Regions from separate parts of the Dietzia sp. Die43 genome, predicted to be linked through region 2. Evidence: riboswitches for the same ligand, from Rfam matches in the RefSeq annotation. Region 2 holds a riboswitch; each other region holds the start of a gene.
The links. A riboswitch is a leader RNA that binds a small molecule or an ion and turns the genes downstream of it on or off. The one in region 2 is predicted to bind cobalamin.
Positions count from the first base shown of each region.

Region 1 (6,508 bases), on a different contig from region 2:
ATGTAGTCGGGGCCAACCTTGTGCCCCGAGACCTCCAGCCCGGTGCGGCGTAGCGCCGCCATGAGGCCGGTCGCGACGGTGGTCTTGCCGTGCCCCGACGCCGGCGCGGCCACCACGATCCGCGGGAGGTCGGTCACCATTCGATGCCCCGCTGACCCTTCTGCCCGGCGTCCATCGGGTGCTTGACCTTGGTCATCTCGGTGACCAGGTCGGCGACCTCGAGCAGCCGGGGGTCGGCGTCCCGGCCGGTGATCACCACGTGCTGCCGTCCGGGGCGGCTGGCGAGGGTGGCGACCACGTCGTCGACGTCCACCCAGCCCCACTTCATGGGATAGGTGAACTCGTCGAGCAGATAAAGGTCGTGCCGCTCGTCGGCCAGTCGGCGCTTGATCTCGGCCCAGCCTTCGGCGGCGTCGGCGGCGTGGTCGTCCTCGGTGCCGTCCTTGCGCGACCACGACCACCCCGAGCCCATCTTGTGCCACTCGACGGGCCCGCCCTCGCCGGTCTCGTCGTGCAGGCGGGCGAGGCGTTCCATGACGGTCTGCTCGCCGATGCGCCACTTGGCGGACTTGACGAACTGGAACACCCCGATGTCCCAGCCCTGGTTCCACGCGCGCATTGCCAGGCCGAACGCGGCGGTGGACTTCCCCTTGCCGGGCCCGGTGTGGACCATGACCAGCGGCCGGTTGCGGCGTTGCCGGGTGCTGAGCCCGTCGTCGGGCACGATCTCCGGCTGTCCCTTGGGCATCAGGCCACCTCGTTCCGGGGGCCGGCGGCGTGCGGGCGGGCGGTGCGCGCGCGGGCTGTGTGAACGCCGACCGCGTCGGTGAGTCCCTCGGCGGTGACCTCGCCCAACGGCACGTGCTCAGCGCCCAGGTGCCCGGCGAGCTCGGAGGCCAGGCCCATCCGGAAGCGGCCGGTCTCGCAGTCCACGACCACCGACGCCACGCCGAGGGAGGCCAGCCCGGTCGCCGCGGTGCGGGACCTGGCGAGGGCGTCCGGGCCGTGGGTGGCGCGGCCGTCGGTGACGACGACGAGGAGGGCCCGCCGCCGCGGATCGCGGACGCCTTCGATGCGCAGGACTTCGGCGGCGGTGAGCAGTCCCTCCGCCAGTGGGGTCCGGCCGCCCGCCGGGAGTTCCGCGAGGCGGGTGGCCGCGATGTCGACCGACGACGTGGGCGGCAGGGCCACGTGGGCCGCGGACCCGCGGAAGGTCACCAGTCCCACCTTGTCGCGGCGGCGGTAGGCGTCCAGAAGCAGGGAGAGGATCGCGGTCTTGACCTGCTCCATCCGGGTGCGAGCGGCCATGGAGCCGGAGGCGTCCACGCAGAACAGAACCAGGTTGGACTCGCGGCCCTCGCGGACGGGCGAGCGCAGGTCCTCGGCAGCCAGCCGGAGTCGGCCGCCGTCTGGACCGGCTCCGCGACCCCGGGCGGATTGCTGCGGCGCGGCGGACCGGATCGTGGCGGGCAGGTGCAGGTCGGACCCGGTGAACGCGCCCGCGCCGATGCGGCGGCCGCTGGTGGTGAGGGCCCTCGATCGGCGGCCGGCAGCGCCCTGGCCGGTGCCGGCGACGGCGAGCAGGCGGGTGCGGTACGGCGCTGCGGCCGCGGTGACCGTGCCTGGCTCGGGCGGGGTGGGCCCGGGAGCGTCGGACCGCGAGGCGTCGCCGGGGGTGTCCTCCGCGGCGTGTCCGCCGGGCTGCTCGTCGGCTCGGCCGTCGGCGTCGTCGTCCGATTGGCCGTCCGCCTGGTCCGGGCCCTCGGTGCCGGAGTCGTCGCCAGCGCCGGGGCTGTCCTCGTTCTGCTCGGTCTGCTCGGGCGAGTGCTCGTGCCCGGCGTGCTCGGCCGAGGCCCGCGCCGGGGTCGACTCGGCGTCCGGGGTGTCTGCCGACGCGGACTCGTCTGCGGACTCCGACTGTTCGGCGTCGTCGGCCGGCGCGGTCTCGTCCCGGGGGTCGGGATCGGGCTCGTCGTCGTCGCCCAGGAGCCGTTCCAACAGGTCCTCGTCGAGGCCCGGCGCATCGAACGGGGCACGACGGCGGCGGTGGGGCAGTGCCATGCGCGCGGCGACGCGGATGTCCTCGCGGGTGATCCGGGTCCGGCCCTGCCATGCGGCGTGGGCGGCGGCGGTGCGGGCGGTGACGATGTCGGCGCGCATGCCGTCCACGTCGAAGCCCGCGCACACCCGGGCGATGGTGGTCAGCGCCCAGGGGGTCAGTCTCACCCGGTCGAGCACGCGCCGCGCGGCGGCGATCCGTTCGCGCACGGCGGCCTCGTCGGCGGCGTGGTCGGCGACGAATCCCGCCGGGTCGGCCTCGAACGCGATCCGGCGGCGCACCACCTCGGCGCGCAGCTCCGGGTCCCGGGGCGCGGCCACCTCCACGGTGAGGCCGAAGCGGTCCAGCAACTGGGGCCGGAGCTCGCCCTCCTCGGGGTTCATGGTGCCGATCAGCACGAAGCGCGCGGCGTGCTCCACCGAGATGCCGTCGCGCTCCACGGTTACCCTGCCCATCGCGGCGGCGTCGAGCAGCAGGTCCACCACGTGGTCGTGGAGCAGGTTGACCTCGTCCACGTAGAGCAGTCCGCGGTGTGCGCGGGCGAGTAGGCCCGGTTGGAACACGGTCACCCCGTCGGTGAGCGCACTCTCCAGGTGTAGTGATCCGGTGATGCGGTCCTCGGAGACCCCGATGGGCAGCTCGACCAGGCGGACCGGCCGCCGCTCGGTGGGCGCGTCGTGCGGGATACGCCCGTCCGGGGTCTCGGAGCCGCGGTCGTCGGGTGCGGAGGAGAAGCGGTCGCCGGTGACGACCTCGACCTCCGGCAGGATCCCGGCGAGGGCGCGGACCATCGTGGACTTGGCCGTGCCCTTCTCGCCGCGGATCAACACGCCGCCGACCGCCGGGGACACCGCGGTCAGGGTCAGGGCCAGCGCCATGTCGTCGGAACCGACGACAGCGCTGAAGGGGTAGTGCAGTGGCATGGGGGCTCCCGCTCTCGTCTGCCAGGCTGGTCAGCGCGAGGCCGGTCTCCGGACTTCCCGGCCCATCTCGGACGTGCGCGCGGGGCGCGATCGCCTGAGAGGCCGGGTTACCGTAGCGGGCCCTGTGCCGGATTCTCACCGGCTTCCCTGATTCTCCCCTCCGCTCCGCCTGGGGCGGGTCGTGGGGCACCTCGTGCTGTGGGGTCTGTTCGGTTGTGTGGTGCTTCAGGCTAGCCCAACGGCCTGTCCCGGGGCGCCTCAGGTGTCGCGGTAGGGTTCCGCGTCATGAATGCACGGGTGGTGGTCGTCGGCATCGGCGGCGACGGGTGGGCGGGGCTCGACGAGGCCCGCCGTCGCGCCGTCCTGGGCGCCGATGTGGTGCTCGGCGGGGAGCGTCATCTGGCGATGGTTCCGGGCGATGTGACGGCCGAACGAGTGCCGTGGCCGCGGCCGCTGCGGGATGGGTTGCCGGAGCTGCTCGCGCAGTTCCGCGGGCGATCGACCGTAGCCCTGGCCTCGGGCGATCCGCTGGTCGCCGGGATCGGCACCACCCTGATCGACCTGCTCGGCGCGGACGCGGTCGAGGTGCTCCCGGCGGTGTCCTCGGTCGCTCTGGCCCGCGCCCGGATGCGGTGGCCGGCCGAGTCCGTGGCGGTGCTGCGCGACCACCGCGCGCTCGGTCGTGAACTGGCACCGGGGCGACGTCTGCTGGTGCTCTCGGCGGACCGGCACACGCCGGGAGAGGTCGCAGCGCTACTTGACGGCGCCGGCTTCGGGGGGAGCGCGATGACCGTTCTGTCCGATCTCGGGGGCCCGTCGGAAGCGCGCTTCAGCTGCCCGGCGCGCGACTGGGCTGTCGATCACGAGGCCCCCGCCCTACACGTGTTGGCCATCGAGTGCGTGGCCGACGCGTCCGCCCGGCCGCTCGGGCTGGCGCCGGGATTGCCCGACGACGACTTCCAGAACGACGGCCAGCTCACCCGCCGCGACCTGCGAGCCTCTGCCCTCTCCCGGCTCGCGCCGGCCCCCGGTGAGCACTTGTGGGACGTGGGTGCTGGCGCCGGGTCGGTGGGCATCGAGTGGATGCGCGCGCACCCGTCGTGTCGGGCGACCGCGGTGGAGGCGAACTCCGAGCGGGCGGCCCGGATCAGGCGCAACGCGGCCGCCCTCGGGGTGCCCTCGTTGGAGGTCGTCCACGGACGGGCGCCCCAGGCTCTGGACGGTCTGCCGCGGCCGGACGCGGTGTTCATCGGTGGGGGCGGTACTGCCCCTGGCCTGCTGCGACAGTGCTGGGACGCACTTCGCCCGGGCGGCCGGCTGGTCGCGCACGCGGTGACGCTGGAGACCGAACGCGCGCTCATCGACACCCGCGCCGTATTCGGCGGGGAGCTGACCAGGATCCAGGTCGAGCACGCGGACTCGATCGGCCGGTTCACCGGCTGGGCCCCCGCCCGTGCGGTGGTGCAGTGGGCGGCCGTGAAGCCCTTCGTCGCTGCGGCTGATACTTCGGAAACAGGGGAGAGCTCGTGACCGTTCACTTCGTGGGAGCCGGCCCCGGCGCCGCCGACCTGCTGACGCTGCGCGCGGCTGCGGCGCTTGCCGCCGCCGACGTCTGCCTGTACGCGGGGACGTATCTCGACGACGGTGTGCTCGACCACTGCCGACCCGCGGCCCGGCTGGTGGACACCCAGCATCTGGACCTGGACGGGATCATCGGCGAGATCGTCGCCGCTCACGCCGATGGGCTCGAGGTGGTCCGGCTGTGTTCGGGTGACCCGTCGCTGTACTCGGCTCTCGCCGAGCAGACTCGCCGCCTCGACGCGGCCAGCGTGCCGTGGGACGTGGTTCCTGGTGTTCCGGCCTATGCCGCGGCCGCCGCCGAGCTGGGTGTGGAGCTCACGGTTCCCGAGGTTGTGCAGTCGGTGGTGCTCACCCGCGTTCAGGCGCGGTCGACGGCGATGCCGTCGACTGAGTCGTTGGAGAATTTCGCCGCCACCGGCGCGACGCTTGTGTTGCACCTGGCGATCACTCGGATCCGTGAGCTGGCCGAGCGTCTGGTGCCCACGCACGGTGCCGACTGCCCGGTGGCGGTGGTGGCCAGCGCGAGCCGCCCGCACCGCGTGGAGCTGCGCGGCACGCTCGCCGACATCGCGGACGCGGTCGAGTCCGCCGGCCTGCGCCAGGCAGCGGTCATCCTAGTGGGGCGGGCGCTGGTCCGGCCGGGCGAGGCGGAGTCGTGGCTGTACGCGTCAAGCCCGGAGCGGGAGTCGAAGCGCCAGGGCCTGAACTGATCGGGCAAGGTAGCGGACCACGTATAATGCCCTCGGGCTGGCCGCGGAGCCAAGCGTAGCGCGCCGTGCCGGGACGATTCAGTCGAGCAGGTCCAGGTAAGTGCGTCTGGCCTTCATGGCGTGGATGACCTCAGTGGTGCCGTCGTCGTAATGCAGGGTGACAAGCTCCAGGACACGGGCTTGGGAATCGAAGCCGAGCGGTCCAGACAACAAGGGAGTGTCGAACGCTGTCCGAATGTCGTCGTCGACGATGCCGTGTTTGTATGCGGATCTGCGGATGATCACTAGGCGGCGGCCCATTGGGCCAGAGCCTGACGGATCGCTTCGGATCGGTTGAGATGTTCGCGCTCGGCGCGTGCCATGACGGCGCGGAGTTCGGCATCGGTCAGTCGTACCGGTACGACTCTAGCGGCCTGATCAGCCCTCGCCGGCCGCCCCATGCGCTTGCTTAGCCACTGGGGGTCGTAGCCAGCCTCGGCTTCGTCGACCCATTGATCGATCTGTTCGTCGGATACTTGGTGGCCCTGAATCTTCCTTGCCATGCCGACAATCGTATTACGAATTAGGGGGTGAGGGTAGCGCCTGACCTGTGCGCCGTTGGGGTACACCCCAGCAGGACGAGTACGAGCCCGCCATCGTCGCTGTGGACTTGATCGCTCTGTGGCGGTCTTCTGTGGCTACTTCTAGGCGGCGACGTACCAATCGGGCGTTCTGGCCGGAAGAATTAGAGCGAGTCGGCGGCTCACGGGTGCGCGGTGGGGTTTGCGTCGGTTTTGTCAGAGTCCGAATGCTCCGCCGCTGATCAGGATGAAGGCGCCCAGGCCGATCAGGACAGTCGGGAACAGGATATGTTCCCAGCGCTCTAGGACTTCGGCGATCGGTCGGCGGGTGGCGACGAACTTGGCCAGGCCCACCAGTCCCGCCACCAGCACCAGGAACACGATGCAGTAGGCAACTACGGCTCCCGTGCCCACGTTGAGAAAGACGGGGACGTAGACGCCGATGTTGTCGCCGCCGTTGGCGAAGGTTACGCCGGCCACGGTCCACACGGCGACGTTCTTGCCCTCGACCTTTGCATCGTCGTCGTCATCATCGTCCCCGCGCCAGGCCTGCCACGCGGCCCACAGTCCCAAGCCCAGTGGGATCAGCCCGAAGTAAGGGATGGCCCCCGGGGGCAGGAAGGCTCCCGCGCCCAGGGAGACGAGCACTGCGGCGCCGAGGATGCCGACGAAGCC
Region 1 covers NZ_JALJRF010000027.1:3,197-9,704, reverse strand. Annotated here, with positions in the region: gene NR111_RS17505 (cobyrinate a,c-diamide synthase) at 1-140, opposite strand, end outside; gene cobO (cob(I)yrinic acid a,c-diamide adenosyltransferase) at 134-748, opposite strand; gene NR111_RS17495 (magnesium chelatase subunit D family protein) at 748-2,982, opposite strand; cobalamin riboswitch at 3,004-3,191, opposite strand; gene cbiT (precorrin-6Y C5,15-methyltransferase (decarboxylating) subunit CbiT) at 3,268-4,512, shown strand; gene NR111_RS17485 (cobalt-precorrin-4/precorrin-4 C(11)-methyltransferase) at 4,509-5,273, shown strand; gene NR111_RS17480 (hypothetical protein) at 5,352-5,558, opposite strand; gene NR111_RS17475 (ribbon-helix-helix protein, CopG family) at 5,558-5,815, opposite strand; gene NR111_RS17470 (cadmium resistance transporter) at 6,050-6,508, opposite strand, start outside.
Region 1: it holds a riboswitch for cobalamin, as region 2 does, so the genes downstream of both, NR111_RS17495 (magnesium chelatase subunit D family protein) here and cobN (cobaltochelatase subunit CobN) in region 2, are expected to answer to the same signal.

Region 2 (6,508 bases):
GGGGGTTGGCAGTTCCCGCACGTGCCACGGGGCGTCCGGCCCGGTGCCGCGGGCGTCGACGAACTCGCGGGCCAGCTCGACCAGCCGGCCGGCGGCGTCGGCCAGCGGCACCACCTCGGACCAGCGGTCACCCACCCGCAACTGCGCGGTGTCGGCATCCAGGGCGACCAGGCCCAGATCGCAGGAGCGCTCGAGCAGGTCCCCGCGGCCGTCGTCCAGGACGAACAAGAACCGGCCCGGCAAGCCGCCGAGCGCGGGATCGGCCAGCAGCCCGGCGTCCAGCGCCTCGGTCACCGGCCGCAGGTCCGCGCGGCCCCGGGCCTGCCCGCTGAACGACTCGCCCAGGCCCGTCAGCGGCGAGACGAGGACGTTGCGCACCAGCTCGTGCCCGGGCGCGGGGAGCAGGCCCGTCTCCGCGATCGCCGCCACCACCTCGCCGGGCAGCTGCCCGTCCGGACCGATCGGCAGAGCCCGCAGTTGCAGGTTCGCGCGCGTGGTCACGTGCACGTTGTCGTCGTCGCCATATCTCACGGCGACCCCGTGCAGGCCGGCCAGTGCCGCCGGTGACACGCGGCCGCCCGGCACGCGCAAACGGACCAGGGCGCCGTCGGAAGCCGGCCACGGCCGCAGGACGCCCGGGCACAGGTCGCCACGGGTCCGGCGGGTGGGTTCGCTGATGCTCACGGGGGCCATTGTGGCAGCCCGTCGCCGGTGCACTTTTCCCAGACGGCAGATGGTAAGTTTTTTCTTCACAACTGAAGAAACGGAGCTCCACCGTGATACCTCGCCGCGTACCCACCCTTCTCGCCTCCGCCCTCACCGCAGTCGCACTGGTCGCGGCCGGGTGCTCGTCGGACGCCGCCACCGAACCCGCCGCCGCCGAAGCGGCCGCCACTACCACGGCATCACCGGCCGCCGGGTCCGTCGCCGGGGTGACCGTCCCGGACGCGTTCACCGCGCTGACGATTATTCCCATCGGCAACCCGCCGCTGCCGTTCAAGGGCACCGACGGCAAGTACCACGTGGCCTACGACCTGCAGCTCACCAACGCCACCAGGGTGCCGGCGAGCGTGGACAAGATCGACGTGGTGGACGGCACCGACCCCACCAAGGTCATCGCCAGCTTCTCCGCCGCCGCTCTCGTGGATCCGGACTGCGTCTTCGGTGACTGCAACCGGCTGCGCGACCTGCCCGCCGGGTACGTCGACACCGCGCAGATCCCGCCGCAGGAGAGCCGGGTCGTGTTCATCGACTTCACCCTCGACTCGCTCGACCAGGCCCCGGACGCGGTGCTGCACCACCTCTACGGGACCGGTGCCGCCTCGCCGGCGTTCGGCGAACCCGGGCCCATCGACTACCTCACGACACCGGTCGTCTTCTCCACCCGCACCGTGCCGATCATCGCTCCGCCCGTGCGGGGCGAGAACTGGGTGGCCCTCAACGGGTGTTGCGAACCGGGGTTCCCGCACCGCAGCTCGGTGATGTCGGTCAACGGCAAGCTCAACAACAGCCAGCGCTTCGCGATCGACTGGAAGCGCACCAACGACCAGGGCGAGTTCTATACCGGCGACAGAAACCACAACGAGAGCTACGTGGACTACGGCGCCGAGATCCTCGCCGTCGCCGACGCCACCGTCGTCTCGGTCCTCGACGGGATGGACGCCAACGCGCCGGGGGTCCTGCCCGCGAGCAACCCGGAACTGGCCTCCAAGCTCACCGTCGAGAACGTGGACGGCAACCACGTGGTGCTCGACCTCGGTGACGGCGTGTACGCGATGTACGCACACATGATCTCCGGCTCGGTCACGGTGAAACCCGGCGACACGGTGACCGAGGGCCAGGTGCTGGGCAAGCTCGGGAACACCGGCAACGCCAACGCCTCGCACCTGCACTTCCAGCTCATGGACGGGCCGAGCCTGCTGGAGGCCGACTCGCTGCCGTACGAGCTGAAGGGGTTCGACTACGCGGGTCAGGTCCCGCCCCAGCGCATCGCCGACGCCGACGACTACCTGTCCGGCGTCTTCGTGGACGAGGCGACCCTCTCGCCGGAACCGCGGATGAACGAGCTGCCGCTCAACCTCGCGGTGGTGGACTTCCCCTGATTGGGGCGGTGGCCCCGGCTGACGCGCGGCAGCCGGTCGGGGCGCTCCTGACCCTCGCGCGGCAGCCGGGCGGCCACGGGCGAGGTGCGCCGGATAGGCTCGCCGGTGCCGTGGTGTTCGGGAAGCCGGAGGAAAAGCCGGCGCGGCCCTCGCCACTGTAGTCGCGGAGTCACGCGGCCCTCGTCCGTCCCTCACGGGTCGGAGACCACTGGATCCACGGGTCCGGGAAGGTCGGTCGCACGGCGTCGATGCGAAAGCCAGGAGACCGGCCACGGCGACATGTTCCACGAGGGTTTGGAGAAGAACATGCGCCCCGACCGGCGTTCGGCGTCCCCTGACGACGCCTCGGCACGCTCAGACGTGCCCCGCATCACCCTGTTGTCCACCTCCGACACGGACCTGCTCAGCGCCCGGGCCTCCGGCGCCGCATGGGCGCTCGGCAACCCGTCTCGACTCGACGTCGAGGCGAATCTGCCCGCACTGCTCGACGGCGCCGACCTGGTGGTGGTCCGCATTCTCGGCTCCCGACGATCCTGGGAGGCCGGGTTCGCCGCCGTGCTCGGCGCGGGCGTCCCGGTAGTGGTCCTGGGTGGGGAGCAGACCCCCGACGCCGACCTGATGGAGCTGTCCACGGTCCCGATCGGCATCGCGGCCGAGGCGCACCGCTATCTCGCCGAGGGCGGCCCGGGCAACCTCGCGCAGCTGCACGCGTTCCTGGCCGACACCGTGCTGCTCACCGGCGCCGGGTTCGAGCCGCCGGAGAACGTGCCGGTGTGGGGTATGCCGCCGCGGCCGGACACGACGGAAGCCCCCGGCCTGCCCCGCGTGGGCGTGCTCTACTACCGCGCCCACGAGGTGAGCGGGAACTCCGGGTTCGCCCACGCGCTGGCCGACGCGATCGACGCCGCTGGCGCGGTGGGAGTGCCGGTCTTCGCCGGCTCCCTGCGCTCGGCCCCCGACGAGTTGTTCGACGCCCTTGGCACTCTCGATGCGCTGGTCGTGACGGTTCTCGCCGCCGGCGGCACCACTCCCGGCACGGTGAGCGCGGGCGGCGAGGACGAGACGTGGGACGTCGAGCGCATCGCCGCGCTCGACATTCCCGTATTGCAGGGCCTGTGCCTGACGTGGAGCCGCGAGGACTGGGCGGCCTCCGACGACGGCGTCAACCCGCTGGACTCCGCCAACCAGATCGCGATCCCCGAGTTCGACGGCCGGATCATCACTGCGCCGTTCTCGTTCAAGGAGATCGACGCCGACGGACTGCCCCGCTACGTGGCCGATCCCGAGCGGTGCGCGCGTGTCGCCGGGATCGCCGTGGCCCACGCGCGGCTGCGCCATGTGGCGCCCGCCGACCGCAAGGTCGCGCTGGTCCTGTCGGCCTATCCGACCAAGCACTCCCGCATCGGCAACGCCGTCGGTCTGGACACCCCGGTCTCGACCATCCGCCTGCTGCGCCGGATGCGCGACGAGGGTTACGACCTGGGCCCGGACGACGGCCCCATCGCCCGGTTCCTGGACACAGCCGGGGACTACGCCGACGACACCGCCGCCGGCGACGCCCTGATCCACGCGCTCATCGCCGCGGGCGGGCAGGACGAGGAGTGGCTCACCAGCGCCCAGCTCACCGACAGCCACGTGCGGATCTCCACCGACGACTATCTGCGCTGGACCGCGGACCTGCCCGAGGCGCTGCGCGCGGAGATGGTCGAGGCGTGGGGGCCCGCGCCGGGCGAGCTGTTCGTCAACGACGCCGGAGAGATCGTCCTGGCCACCATCCAGGCCGGCAACGTGGTGCTGCTGATCCAGCCGCCGCGCGGGTTCGGCGAGAACCCGGTCGCCATCTATCACGACCCGGAGCTCGCGCCGTCCCACCACTACCTGGCCGCCTACCGCTGGCTCGCCCGCGGCTTCGGCGCCCACGCGCTGGTGCACATCGGCAAACACGGCTCGCTCGAATGGCTGCCGGGCAAGAACGCCGCGCTCTCGGCGGACTGTGCCACCGACGCGGCGATCGCCGACCTGCCGCTGATCTACCCCTTCCTCGTCAACGACCCCGGCGAGGGCGCGCAGGCCAAGCGCCGTGCGCACGCGACGATCGTCGACCACCTGGTCCCGCCGATGGCCCGCGCGGAGTCGTACGGGGACATCGCCCGCCTGGAGCAGCTGCTCGACGAGTACGGGAACATCGCGTCGATGGACCCGGCCAAGCTCCCGGCCATCCGCGCGCAGATCTGGACGCTCATGCAGTCCGCGCACATGCACGAGGACCTGGGCCTCGAGCAACGGCCCGGGGACGAGGAGTTCGACGACTTCCTGCTCCACGTCGACGGCTGGCTCTGCGAGATCAAGGACGTCCAGATCCGCGACGGCCTGCACGTCCTGGGCCAGGCGCCCGCGGGCGAGGCGCGCGTCAACCTGGTGCTGGCGATCCTGCGGGCCTCGCAGGTGTGGGGCGGCGAGTCCGGGGCGGTTCCGGGCCTGCGCCGCGCACTCGGGCTGGCCGAGGGCGCGCCGACCGAGGAGGTCGACCGCGTCGAGGCGCTGGCCAAGGCGCTGGTCGAGGGCATGGACGCGCGGGAGTGGGACGTCGCCGCGGTGCCCGACGTTCTCGCCGCCGCGGGCCTCACCGCGGGTGGGGCGGGTGACGGCGGCGCGGGTGACGGCGCGCCGGAGGGCGACGACGACGAGGTCGCGCAGGTGCTCGAGTTCGCCGCCCGCGAGGTGGTGCCGCGACTGGCCGCCACTGTCGATGAGCTGGACGCCGTCATGCACGCCCTGGACGGCGGGTTCATCCCGGCCGGGCCCTCGGGATCCCCGCTGCGGGGTCTGGTCAACGTGCTGCCCACGGGCCGGAATTTCTACACGGTGGACCCGCGCGCCGTCCCGTCGCGGCTGGCGTGGGAGACCGGTCAGGCCATGGCGGACTCGCTGCTGGACCGGCACGTCGCCGAGACCGGTGAGTACCCGAGCTCGGTGGGGCTGTCGATCTGGGGCACCTCGGCCATGCGCACCTCCGGGGACGACATCGCCGAGGTCCTGGCCCTGCTGGGCGTCCGCCCCGAGTGGGACGAGGCCTCCCGCCGGGTCACGGGCCTGGAGGTGGTCCCGTCCGAGGAACTGGGCCGCCCGCGCGTCGACGTGACCGTGCGCATCTCCGGCTTCTTCCGCGATGCGTTCCCGCACGTCATCGGGATGCTCGACGACGCCGTGCGGATGGTCGCCGAGCTGGACGAGCCCGACGAACACAACTTCGTCGCCGCCCACACGCGGGCCGACCTCGCCGAGCACTCGGATCAACGCCGCGCCACCACCCGGATCTTCGGCTCCGCGCCCGGCTCGTACGGGGCGGGAATCCTGCAGACCATCGAGGCGGGCAACTGGCGCGACGACCGAGACCTGGCCGAGGTCTACACCCGCTGGGGCGGGTACGCCTACGGCCGCGACCTCGACGGAGTCCCCGCGGCCGACGACATGCGCACCAACTACCGGCGCATTGCGGTGGCGGCCAAGAACATCGACACCCGCGAGCACGACATCGCCGACTCGGACGACTACTTCCAGTACCACGGCGGGATGATCGCCACCGTCCGCGCCCTCACCGGCGCCGAGCCGCGCGCCTATGTGGGCGACTCGACCACGCCCGACGCCGTCCGCACCCGGTCGCTGGCGGAGGAGACCACGCGGGTGTTCCGCGCGCGAGTGGTGAACCCGCGGTGGATCGCGGCCATGCAGCGGCACGGCTACAAGGGGGCGTTCGAGCTGGCGGCCACGGTGGACTACCTCTTCGGGTTCGATGCGACCGCCGGCGTGGTCCACGACTGGATGTACGACTCGCTCGCCCGCGAGTACGTCCTGGACGAGACCAACCAGGAGTTCCTGCGCCGGTCCAACCCGTGGGCGCTGCGCGGGATGATCGAGCGGCTCTCCGAGGCCGCCGACCGCGGGATGTGGGCCGAGCCCGATGCGGGCATCATGGACCGGATGCGGCAGGTCTACCTCGATGTGGAGGGCGATCTCGAGGAGTCCCACGGTGACTGAGTTCCCCACCGGCCGCAGGCGGGTGCGGGTCGTGGGCATCGGCTCGGGCGGGCTCGACCAGATCACGGTCGAGGCCGCCCGGGCCCTGCGCGCCAGCGACTACGCCCTCGCGGCCGTCAAAGGCCCGGCCGACCCGTTGGTCGATCTCCGCGCGCAGCTGCTCGCCCGCCACGCGCCGGGCGTCGAGTTGGTGGGTGTGCCCGATCCGGAGAGGGACCGCTCGTCGTCGTCGACCTCCTCCGACGCCGGGTATCGCGGGGTGGTGACGGACTGGCACGAGGCCCGCTCCCTGGCCTGGGAACGCGTCGTGGCCTCCCGGCCCGGCGATGTGGCGATCCCCGTGTGGGGCGACCCGGCGTTCTACGACT
Region 2 covers NZ_JALJRF010000023.1:51,712-58,219, reverse strand. Annotated here, with positions in the region: gene NR111_RS16955 (nitrite reductase) at 1-684, opposite strand, end outside; gene NR111_RS16950 (M23 family metallopeptidase) at 777-2,102, shown strand; cobalamin riboswitch at 2,197-2,391, shown strand; gene cobN (cobaltochelatase subunit CobN) at 2,463-6,140, shown strand; gene cobF (precorrin-6A synthase (deacetylating)) at 6,133-6,508, shown strand, end outside.

Region 3 (6,508 bases), on a different contig from region 2:
CCGAGATCCTGGGCGTGGAGATCCCGGCCGGCCGACTCACCTCGATCATGCCGCTGTACTCGCACCACATGCCCGAGTACTGGACGGACCCGGAGATCTTCGACCCCGAACGCTTCTCCGACGAGCGGCGGGAGGACAAGTCGCACCGCTTCGCGTGGGAGCCGTTCGGCGGCGGGGTGCACAAGTGCCTCGGCATGATCTTCGCCAACCTCGAGTCGAAGCTGGTGCTCAGTGCACTGCTACGCCACTTCGAGTGGTCGGTCCCGCTGGACTACGTGCCGCCCATGAAGAACGACTCGCTGCCCTACCCCGCGGACGGACTGCCCGTCTCGCTGCGGCCGCTGGCCCGCGTCGCCGCGAACTGACCCCGCCGCCCGCCCGGCCTCCGCCGTCCAGAGGATTTCGCCTGTATCGCCCGAGTGGGTCTGAGCGAAATCCTCTGCTCGGCGATGATGCCGCGGCGGCGGGGGGGGCGGGACGGCCAGCGTGTCGGCCGGCGGGACGGCCAGCGTGGCGGCGGCCAGCGTGGCGGCGGCCAGCGTGGCGGCGGCCAGCGTGGCGGCCGGCGTGGCGGCCGGCGGGACGGTTGGCACCGAGCAGCCAGTAGCGCAGAAGCAGGGCCCGGGGGCGGTCATACCGCAATCCCGGGCCCTCCGCTGGCCGACGACGCGTTCCCGCGTTCGACCTTCCGCCTGCCTAGTTCTCCAGGGCGTTCACCACGGTGAGTTCGCCGTCGGAATGCGAGACGCGGATGCGCTTCTTGTCGAGCTTGCCGACGGAGGTCTTGGGGATCTCGTGGACGAACGCGAACTTCTCGGGCACCTGCCACTTGGCCATCCGTTCGGCCAGGTGATCGCGCAGCTCCTCGACGCTCGGGTCGGGCACACCGTCCTTGACGACGATGGTGGCCAGCGGCCGCTCGTCCCACTTGGGGTCGGGGACACCGATCACGGCGGCCTCCGCCACGGACGGGTGCTCGAGGAGGTAGTTCTCCACCTCGACGGACGAGATCCACTCGCCACCGGACTTGATGATGTCCTTCGCGCGGTCGGTGAGCTGCAGGAACGCCTCGGGCTTGATATACCCCACGTCGCCGGTGCGCAGCCAGCCGTCGTCGAAGGAGTCCGAGGCGTCCACCTTGTAGTAACTGCCGGTGATCCACGGGCCGCGGACCTCCAGCTCGCCGACGGACTCGCCGTCCCATGGCAGGGCCTGGCCGGAATCGTCGACGATACGGGCCTTCACGCCGGCGATGAGTCGGCCCTGCGTCATGCGGAGCTCGAACTGCTTCTCCTCCGGCAGGGATGCCTTCGGGCGGGACAGGGTGCCGATGGGCGAGGTCTCGGTCATGCCCCACGCGTGGACGATGTTGATCCCGTATTTGTCCCGGAACTTGCGGATCAGCTCCGGCGGGCACGAGCTGCCGCCCACGACGACCGCACGGAAGCTCGACATGTCGATGGGGTGGTCCACGCTGTACGCGTCCACTGCCTGCCAGATCGTGGGGACGGCGGCGGCCAGCGTCGGACGCTCGGAGGCGATCATCGCGGCCAGCGGCTCGGGCTGTAGGAAACGCTCCGGCATGAGCAGCGAGGCGCCCACCATGAACGCGGCGTACGGCAGGCCCCACGACATGGCGTGGAACATCGGCACGATCGCCAGCACGTTGTCGTCGAGCGAGATGTCCATGCCGTCGGACATGCACACCTGCATCGAGTGGAGGTAGATCGACCGGTGCGAGTAGACGACGCCCTTCGGGTCGCCGGTGGTGCCCGAGGTGTAGGCCATCGCGGCGCCGGAGTTCTCGTCGACCTCCGGCCAATCGAACTCGGTGGGCTGGGCGGCGAGGAGCGCGTCGTAGTCGTGCACCTGGATGCCCTCGGGAGCCTCGAGGTTCGCGGCGCCCCCACCGGTGACGATGACGTGCTCGACCGTCGAGAACCGGGGCAGGAGCGGCTGCAGGAGCGGGACGAGGCTCGGGTCGACGATCACGACCTTGTCCTCTGCGTGGTTGGCCACGAACTCGAGCTGGTCCGGGAACAGCCGGATGTTCAGCGGATGCAGCACGGCGCCCATGGACGGGATCGCGAGGTAGGCCTCCAAGTGCTCGGAGTTGTTCCACTGGAATGTGGCGACCCGCTGGTCACCGTCGACCCCCAGGGAACGCAGCGCGTTGGCCAGCTGCGCGGCGTGCTTGCCCAGATCGCCGTAGGTGATCTTCCGTGGTCCCTGATCGGTCCAGGTGGTGACGACCGCATCGGAGTGGACGGTCGCACCGAACTGCAGGATCGTGCTGATGTTCAACTGCTCCGGCATCATCGTGCTCTTCATGAGGGGCTCCTTGATCGAGGGGTGGCGTCTGTCACTCTCGTGTCGAGACTACCTGCCGTCGACGACGTTCCTGGTTCGTATGGTCGACTACCCGTCGAGGTCGTCGAAGACGGTCTGGACCGTCCTCATCGCCGAGAGCGCCGCCGGCGCGCCGCAGTACCCCGAGGCGTGGATGACCGCCTCGGTTATCTCCTCGCGGGTCAACCCGTTGGTCAACCCGCCGCGCACGTGCCCCGCCAGCTCGGCGTCCGCGCGCAGTGCCACGAGCATCCCGATGTTGAGCAGGCTGCGGTCCCGGCGGCCCAGCCCGGGCCGGTTCCAGATGTTGCCCCACACGTTCTCGGTGACCACGTGCTGGATCGCCTCCGACTCCGTCCCGACAGCCCGGTCCATCGCCCGGTCGACGAAGTCGTCGCTCATCACCTCGCGCCTGGTCGCGAAACCCTGCTCGCGCAGATCCGCGGCCGAAGGCCCCTCGCCTGCAGAACTCGTCGTCGTCGTCATCTCCACGGTCCTCTCCCACTGCCGACAGGTATCGCGATCCATCCTCCCCGACCGTCGTCACCAGCTCCGCGTGACCTCGCCCCGCCCCGGCCAGGCGCGGGGACGGCTCGGACAGGGGCGGCGGCGGAGGCACGCAGATGGGCGGACGCGGCGGCGGGTGGGATACCCTCGACGGGTCCGGCCACCAGCGTCGGACCCCGCGGCAACTCGGCGGAAGTCGGTGCGAATCCGACGCTGTCCCGCAACTGTGATCCCGTCTCAGGACGGGCGAGCCAGGTCGGCCGGTTCCGCGGCAGCCGTACGTACTGACCTCGGACGAAGGACGGTCGCGTGCAGCGGCCCCGGCCGCGGCCCGAGCTGTTTTCGTCCTCCGAATCACGGAGGATGCCATGCACCATCCACGAGCCCGCCGGGCAGGAGCCCGCTCGCTGCTGCTCGCCCCCCTGGCCGCCCTGGCTCTGGTCGCCACCGCGTGCAGCGGCACCGGCGGCGACGACCCGGCCCCGGCCGACCAGACCTCCGCCGCGGCCGACGAGCCGCAGGCGATCGTCTCGCTGGCCCCCACCACCACCGAGATGCTCTACGCCGTCGGCGCCGGGGACAGCGTCGTGGCGGTCGACGAGCGGTCCGACTTCCCCTCCGACGCCCCGGTCACCGACCTGTCCGGGTACACGCCCAACCTCGAGGCGATCCTGGGGTACGCGCCGGACCTCGTCGTGCTCACCGACGACACCGGGGACATCGTGGCGGGCCTCGAACGCTCCGGCGTCGAGGTGCTGCAGCTGCCCGCCGCGCAGACCCTCGACGACACCTACGCCCAGCTCGAGCAGGTCGGGGCGGCCACCGGGCACATCGGCGAGGCCGCCGAACTCGTGTCGCGGATGCGTGGCGAGATCGACGAGATCGTCGCCTCGGTGCCGGAGCGCGAGACGCCGCTGACGTACTTCCACGAGCTCGACGACACCTATTACACCGTCACCGACGACACCTACGTCGGCGAGATCTACTCCCTGCTGGGCCTGACCTCGATCGCCACCGGCGACGATCCCTACCCGCAGCTGTCCGAGGAACTCATCCTCGAGGCCGACCCGGACCTGGTGTTCCTCGCCGACGGCCAGTGCTGCGGCGTCACCCCCGAGGTCGTGGCCGAGCGGCCGGGCTGGGACGGACTCACCGCCGTGCGCGAGGGGCGCGTCCACGTGGTCGACGAGGACCTGTCCAGCCGGTGGGGCCCGCGGGTGGTCGACTTCATGCGCGAGGTCGCCGAGATCGTCACCGCGGTGCCCGATGCCGCGCCGGAGACCGCGGGGAGCCCCGCGAACCAGCCCGCCTCGTGACCCGCCCGTCGCCCCGCCACGCCCTCGTGCTGGGCGGGGCGACGCTGTTGCTGGCCGCGGCGGTCCTGCTCGGCACCCTCATCGGCCCGGCCGGCCTCACCCCGGGCGGCGTGGTGCTCGAGCTGGTGGGCCGGCTGCCGCTGGTCGACATCGACTCCGGGTTCACCGAGCGTCAGCAGGTAATCCTGTGGGAGATCCGCATCCCGCGCGTGGTGCTGGGCGCGATCGTCGGCGCGATGCTGGCGATCGCCGGGGCCACCTACCAGGGCGTGTTCCGCAACCCGCTCGCCGACCCGTACCTGCTGGGGGTGTCCAGCGGGGCGGGGCTGGGTGCCACCCTGGCGATCGTCGTGGGCGGCGCGATGGGCTCGGCGATGGTGCCGCCCGCCGCGTTCGCCGGCGGCATGATCGCGGTGCTGGCCACCTACACGCTGGGCCGCAGTGTCGGCGGCGGACGCAGCGAGGTCGTCATCATCCTCGCCGGCGTCGCGGTGGCGGCGTTCGCCAGCGCCATCCAGACGTTCTTCATGCAGCGCCACGACGAGACCCTGCGGCAGGTGTACTCGTGGATGCTCGGCCGGCTCACGACAAGCGGCTGGACCGACGTGCAGACCGTGCTGCCGTACGTGCTCGTGGCGGTGGCCGTGATCGCCCTGTTCCGGCGCACCCTCGACGTGATGGCGGTCGGGGACGCCGAGGCCGCCACGCTGGGTATCGCCCCGGCGCGGGTGCGCCTGGTCCTCATCAGCGTGGCCACCCTCGGGACGGCGGCGGTGGTGTCCGTGTCGGGTCTGATCGGGTTCGTGGGCATCGTCATCCCGCACGCCGTGCGGATGCTCATCGGGCCCGGGCACCGGCTGCTGCTGCCGGTGTCGCTGCTGGTCGGCGCGGCCTTCCTCATCCTCGCCGACGTCGTCGCCCGCACCGCGATGAGCCCGGCCGAGCTGCCCATCGGCGTGGTCACCGCCGCGATCGGCGCCCCGTTCTTCCTCATCGTCCTGCGCCGCAGCCGGGGGCACATATGACCACCACGCCACCCACGCCACCCGCGTCAGCCGCGGCGGCCGCGGCGGCCGCGCCAGTCGCACTGGCCTGCCGCGACCTGCACGTCACCCGGGACCGCACGGCCATCCTCCACGGCATCGACCTCGCCGTGGACGCCGGATCGTGGGTATCCCTGGTGGGCCCCAACGGCTCCGGCAAGACGACCCTGCTGTTCGCGCTCGCCGGGCTCATCCCCGCCGCCGGTCACATCGAGGTCGACGGACTGACCCCGCGCCGCGCGGGTCGCCGCACGGTGGCACGGACCGTAGCGATGATGCCGCAGCGCCCGGTCGTCCCCGAGGGGGTCACCGCGCGCGAGCTCATCGGACTCGGCCGCACCCCGCACATCGGCCGGTTCGGCACCGAGACCGCCGACGACCACGAGGTCGTCGACCGCGTCATCGACCGCCTGGACCTGCACGACCTGGCCTCGCGCAACGCCACGACGCTGTCCGGCGGCGAACTGCAGCGGGTGGTGTTGGGCCGCTCGCTGGCGCAGGAACCGCGGGTCCTGCTGCTCGACGAGCCCACGAGCGCACTGGACATCGGCCACCAGCAGCAGGTGCTCGACCTGGTGGACTCCATGCGCCGCGAGACCGGCCTGACCGTCGTGGCGGCGATGCACGACCTCACCTCGGCCGCCCACTACGGGCAGCGGCTGGTGTTGCTCGACCGGGGCCGTGTGGTGGCCGACGGCCGGCCCGAGGAGGTCCTCACCGTCGAGCGGGTGGCGCAGGTCTACGACGCGCGGGTGGAGGTCCTCGACCGCCGCGACGGCCGCGCCGTGTTGCCGCTGCGTGAGGCGGGGCCGGACCGCGCGCCCGGGTCGGCGCCGGGGCCGGGGTGGGCGCCCGGCGCGGCGCCGGAGGCGGGCGTCTGATGGAGGTCGTCCTGCTGGGGACCGGCGCCGCGGACGGCTGGCCCAACCCGTTCTGCCGGTGTCCGTCGTGCGACGAGGCACGCCGGCTCGGCGTGGTGCGAGGCCAGACCTCCGCGCTTGTCGACGACGAGCTGCTGGTCGACTGCGGACCGGAGGCACCTGGCTCGGCCGTGCGGCTCGGACGGTCTCTGGCGGGGGTGCGGCATCTGCTCGTCACGCACGCCCACGCCGACCATCTCGGACCCCAGGTCCTGCTGTTCCGCTCGTGGGTCCCCGACGCCGGTGAGCTGGAGGTGGTCGGCCCCGCGGACGCGCTCGACGCGTGTCGGCCCTGGGTGGGCCCCGACGACCCGGTGCGCTTCGTCCCCGTCTCCGCCGGGGACCGGCTCAGGGTCGGCGCGTACGACGTGCG
Region 3 covers NZ_JALJRF010000005.1:13,325-19,832, forward strand. Annotated here, with positions in the region: gene NR111_RS05230 (cytochrome P450) at 1-365, shown strand, start outside; gene NR111_RS05235 (long-chain fatty acid--CoA ligase) at 697-2,331, opposite strand; gene NR111_RS05240 (carboxymuconolactone decarboxylase family protein) at 2,419-2,835, opposite strand; cobalamin riboswitch at 2,992-3,136, shown strand; gene NR111_RS05245 (ABC transporter substrate-binding protein) at 3,225-4,172, shown strand; gene NR111_RS05250 (iron ABC transporter permease) at 4,169-5,197, shown strand; gene NR111_RS05255 (ABC transporter ATP-binding protein) at 5,194-6,096, shown strand; gene NR111_RS05260 (MBL fold metallo-hydrolase) at 6,096-6,508, shown strand, end outside.
Region 3: it holds a riboswitch for cobalamin, as region 2 does, so the genes downstream of both, NR111_RS05245 (ABC transporter substrate-binding protein) here and cobN (cobaltochelatase subunit CobN) in region 2, are expected to answer to the same signal.